2 regions of the Leminorella richardii genome follow, and region 1 is predicted to be linked to the other one. Evidence: predicted binding sites of a transcription regulator. Region 1 holds the regulator's gene; the other holds the start of a gene.
What was found. The regulator CRP, encoded in region 1, controls carbon source genes, mostly activating them, when cyclic AMP is high. The targets are predictions, from matches to a motif close to ATGTGANNNNNNTCACAT.
Positions count from the first base shown of each region.

Region 2: the regulator CRP is predicted to act here: its motif matches at 859-876, upstream of DQM29_RS12455 (CdaR family transcriptional regulator).

Region 1 covers NZ_LS483470.1:349,318-351,522, reverse strand. The annotation lists gene DQM29_RS01650 (phosphoribulokinase) at 1-511, shown strand, start outside; gene crp (cAMP-activated global transcriptional regulator CRP) at 767-1,399, shown strand; gene argD (bifunctional acetylornithine/succinyldiaminopimelate transaminase) at 1,462-2,205, opposite strand, start outside.
Region 2 covers NZ_LS483470.1:2,698,596-2,700,800, reverse strand. The annotation lists gene DQM29_RS12460 (LysR family transcriptional regulator) at 1-706, shown strand, start outside; gene DQM29_RS12455 (CdaR family transcriptional regulator) at 975-2,129, shown strand.

The DNA of each region.
Region 1 (2,205 bases):
ACCTGACCGCACAGATCTGCTGTTTTATGAAGGCCTTCACGGCGGTATTGTGACTGAAAATCACAACGTGGCTCAGCACGTCGACCTGCTAGTTGGAGTGGTTCCTATTGTTAATCTGGAATGGATACAAAAGCTTATTCGCGATACTGTCGAACGCGAACATTCAAGAGAAGCAGTGCTGGACTCCGTCGTCCGCTCTATGGATGACTACATTAACTACATTACGCCACAGTTTTCCCGCACACACATTAACTTTCAGCGTGTTCCCACCATCGACACGTCCGATCCCTTTTCCGCCAAAAGCATTCCGACCCTTGATGAAAGCATGGTCGTGATCCACTTTCGAGGCATCAGCGGAATCGATTTCCCCTATCTGTTAGCCATGCTGCAAGGGTCGTTTATCTCTCAGACCAACACGCTGGTTATCCCGGGAGGTAAAGTCGGTCTGGCAATGGAGCTGATTATTACCCCCTTGATCCAACAGCTTCTGGAAGGGAGACCGTTGAAGTGATCGCGTGACAAAATAGCCAAACAACGCAGCAATACGCCATATGTCCCGCATTTTGGTAATGAGGAACAAGACTCTTGCCTCAAGCTGTGTTAAAAGCTTACGGTGTAGAAATCCATAAATTAGGTTATGATCGACTATAATAGCGCTCACCGAGCATTTCTGACGCTCTCGAGCAAGCAAGTAAATAAGTAAGTTTTTTCGGCAGGCTTCTTGCTTTGCTGTTTTAGGCAGTGACAACAAAGAGGATAACAACAGATGGTTCTCGGCAAACCGCAAACAGACCCGACTCTTGAATGGTTCTTGTCTCATTGTCATATTCACAAGTATCCTTCCAAGAGCACGCTTATCCATCAAGGAGAGAAAGCGGAGACGCTTTATTACATTGTTAAAGGAGCCGTAGCCGTTCTCATCAAGGATGAAGAAGGGAAAGAAATGATCCTTTCTTACCTTAACCAGGGTGACTTTATTGGCGAACTTGGCCTGTTTGAAGAAGGGCAAGAGCGCAGCGCCTGGGTAAGAGCAAAAACAGCCTGTGAAGTTGCCGAAATTTCCTATAAAAAGTTTCGCCAGCTAATTCAAGTGAACCCGGACATTCTTATGCGCCTGTCGGCTCAGATGGCTCGTCGTCTGCAGGTTACGTCAGAAAAAGTAGGCAGCCTAGCCTTCCTTGACGTCACAGGTCGTATTGCCCAGACCCTGCTAAATCTGGCTAAACAGCCTGACGCGATGACCCACCCCGACGGGATGCAAATCAAAATCACTCGTCAGGAAATCGGCCAAATCGTCGGATGCTCTCGCGAAACCGTCGGCCGCATTTTAAAAATGCTTGAAGACCAAAACCTGATTTCCGCTCACGGTAAAACGATCGTCGTTTACGGGACGCGTTAACGGCAAACGCCATTTAAGCAAAACGCCGCTCAGTGAGCGGCGTTTGTTTTTCTCTAAGCCAGTTACTTTGCCTTAGCCTCAGCAACCTGCTTCACCGCGTTTTCAAGACGTTCCATTCCTATCTGCAAGTCTTCCATTGGGATCACCAGCGAAGGGGCAAAGCGCAGCACACTAGGCCCAGCATTAAGCAGCATCAGACCACTGTCTACCGCCGCCGCCAAAAACTCTCTGGCCATCCCGCTGTAGTCAGCCGACAGCTCAGCGCCAATTAATAGCCCCAGCCCCCGCACGTCGGCAAATACGCCGTAGCGCTGATTGATCTCCGCCAGCCGGGAAACAATATACTCATGCCGCCCCTGCACACCGGACAGCACTTCCGGTGAATTAATTGCGTCAAAGGCCGCCTCGGCAACCGCACAGGCAAGCGGGTTACCCCCGTAGGTCGTGCCGTGTACGCCAGGCTCCATCACCTGCGCCACGTCGTTGGTTGTCAGCATGGCGCTAATGGGGAAGCCGCCTCCCAACGCTTTGGCGGATGTCAGCACGTCCGGCGTCACGCCGTAGCGCATGTAGGTAAATAGCGTACCGGTTCTGCCCATGCCTGACTGCACTTCATCAAACACCAGCAGCGCCTGATGCCGATCGCACAGTTCGCGAACCCCGCGCAGAAAATCCGCGTCAACGGGAGTAATCCCCCCCTCGCCCTGCACTGGCTCTAGCACGACCGCACAGGTGTGGTCGTCCATTACCGCTTTCACTGCGTCAAGATCGTTAAAAGGCACGTGAATAATGTCGGCAGGCTTCGG
Region 2 (2,205 bases), 1.6 Mb from region 1:
AGAGGCGAGGCTACTGCTGCAGGCTGCTAATCAGGCGCTGGCAAAAGTTGAGCAAATTGGGCGAGGTGAGCGTGGAAGAGTCGAACTGGGTATCGTCGGTACTGCGCTGTGGGGCGGGCTACGCCCCTTTTTCTTACGCTTCATGCAGGAAAATCCGACCGTAGACATTCTGTTTCGCGAAAAGTCGCCCGGTATGCAGATAGCGCTGTTAGAAAATCATGAAATTGATGCCGGTATCTGGAGAATGGCGACAACACTCCCGCTGGGGCTGACCGGCGAGCGTCTGCGTAGCGCTTCCTATCTGGTTGCACTACCAAGAAACCACCGGCTGGCTGCCTATAGCGCGATTCCTCTTGGCGAGCTGAGAAATGAGCCTTTCGTGACGTTGCCAGCTGCGCACTCGGACTGGTCTTTTTTACAAAAGGTCTGCTTTCGTGCCGGTTTTTCTCCCAATATTGTTCGTGAAGCCGTTGAGCCCCAAACCGTGCTGGCGCTGACGAGTATGGGCGTGGGGATAACCTTGATGGCAGACAGCTACGCACAGATGAACTGGCCGGGTGTCGTTTTTCGGCCGCTTGAGGAACGCATTCCGGCAGATTTGTACATTGTTTACGACGCCTCGCAGCTAACGCCGATTTTACAGCGCCTGATTGGGATGCTGAAATCTGCTGATATAGAGGAGATGAAAGAGACGGAGGCGCTGTAAGCTACGACCGTTTTTTGGCGTACAGTACAGTTTTTGCGCGGCGTGACCGGGATATTTACCCCGAGGACAGTGGGAAATCGATAGTTTTTACTATTCATTTTGAAGCGTTCTATTTAGAGAATTGTTTTTCCCTTGTCCTGACTTGTTGATAAATGTGATTATTCCCTCATTTTGAATAAATGGTGCGCAATTTTGTGCAATTGCACAATGCGCCGACGGTTTACTACGATTAGCCTTGGTAAGTTGAACGCGTCGTAAGGATACCGCCATGTCTTTTTACCACCTTGATGCCAAGCTCGCTCAGGACATCGTCAATCGAACCATGCAGATTATTGATAGCAATATCAACGTAATGGATGCTAAAGGCACCATTATCGGCAGCGGTGACATTAATCGAATCGGTGAGCTGCATGAAGGCGCGCTGTTAGCACTGTCGCAAGGGCGAATTGTAGAAATCAATGATGCCGTTGCTGCAAGCCTTCGAGGCGTTAAGCCCGGCATTAATCTTCCTCTGCGAGTGGAAGGGGACATAGTGGGGGTGATCGGCCTGACGGGTGAGCCCAATACGATGCGTCAAAACGGGCAGCTCGTCAGCATGGCAGCAGAGATGATGCTGGAACAGGCAAGACTGCTTAACATGCTGGCTCAGGACAGCCGGATGCGTGAAGCGCTGGTTCTGAACCTTATTCGCAGTGACGAACTGCCAACGGCACTGATTGGCTGGGCGCAGCGCCTGGGTATCGATCTCACGCAGCCAAGAATAGTGACGCTGATTGAGCTGGAAAGCGGCAGTCTCGGCGTTGAGGTTTCCATGACAGAGCTACAGCAGGTACAAACCCTGCTGACGATGCCTGATAGAGACAACCTGATTGCTATTGTGTCCCTGAACGAGATGGTGGTGCTACAGCCTGCGTTAAACTCCCACGGCCGCTGGGATGCGGATGAACACCGCCGGCGTGTGGACAGCCTGCTGCAGCGCATGTCAGAAAACACTCGCCTTAAAGTTAGCGTTGCGCTTGGCAACCATTTCTCCGGCCCGGGAAGCGTCGCGCGCTCCTACAGTACGGCCAAGGCAGCTATGTCGGTCGGCAAAAAAAGAATGCCGGAACAGCGCAGCTACTACTACCAAGACCTGATGCTGCCTGTGCTGCTCGACAGCCTGCGCGGTGGCTGGCAGGTTAATGAGCTAAGCCGCCCCCTTTCTAAGCTTAAGGCTATGGACAATAACGGCCTGCTGCGCCGCACGCTGCTGGCGTGGTTTAAACACAATATGCACCCCGGCGCGACAGTAAAGTCACTCTATATCCACCGAAATACCCTCGACTATCGCCTCAACCGCATTTCTGATATCACCGGGCTTAACCTGAAGAAGTTTGACGACCATATGCAGCTGTATATTGCGCTACAGCTGGATGAGGAGTAGGGGGTGCTGATAAAGTATTTATCATTTCAACAGTCTGAATGACTGCTATTTACTTTTATAAAATATAAATTTTATT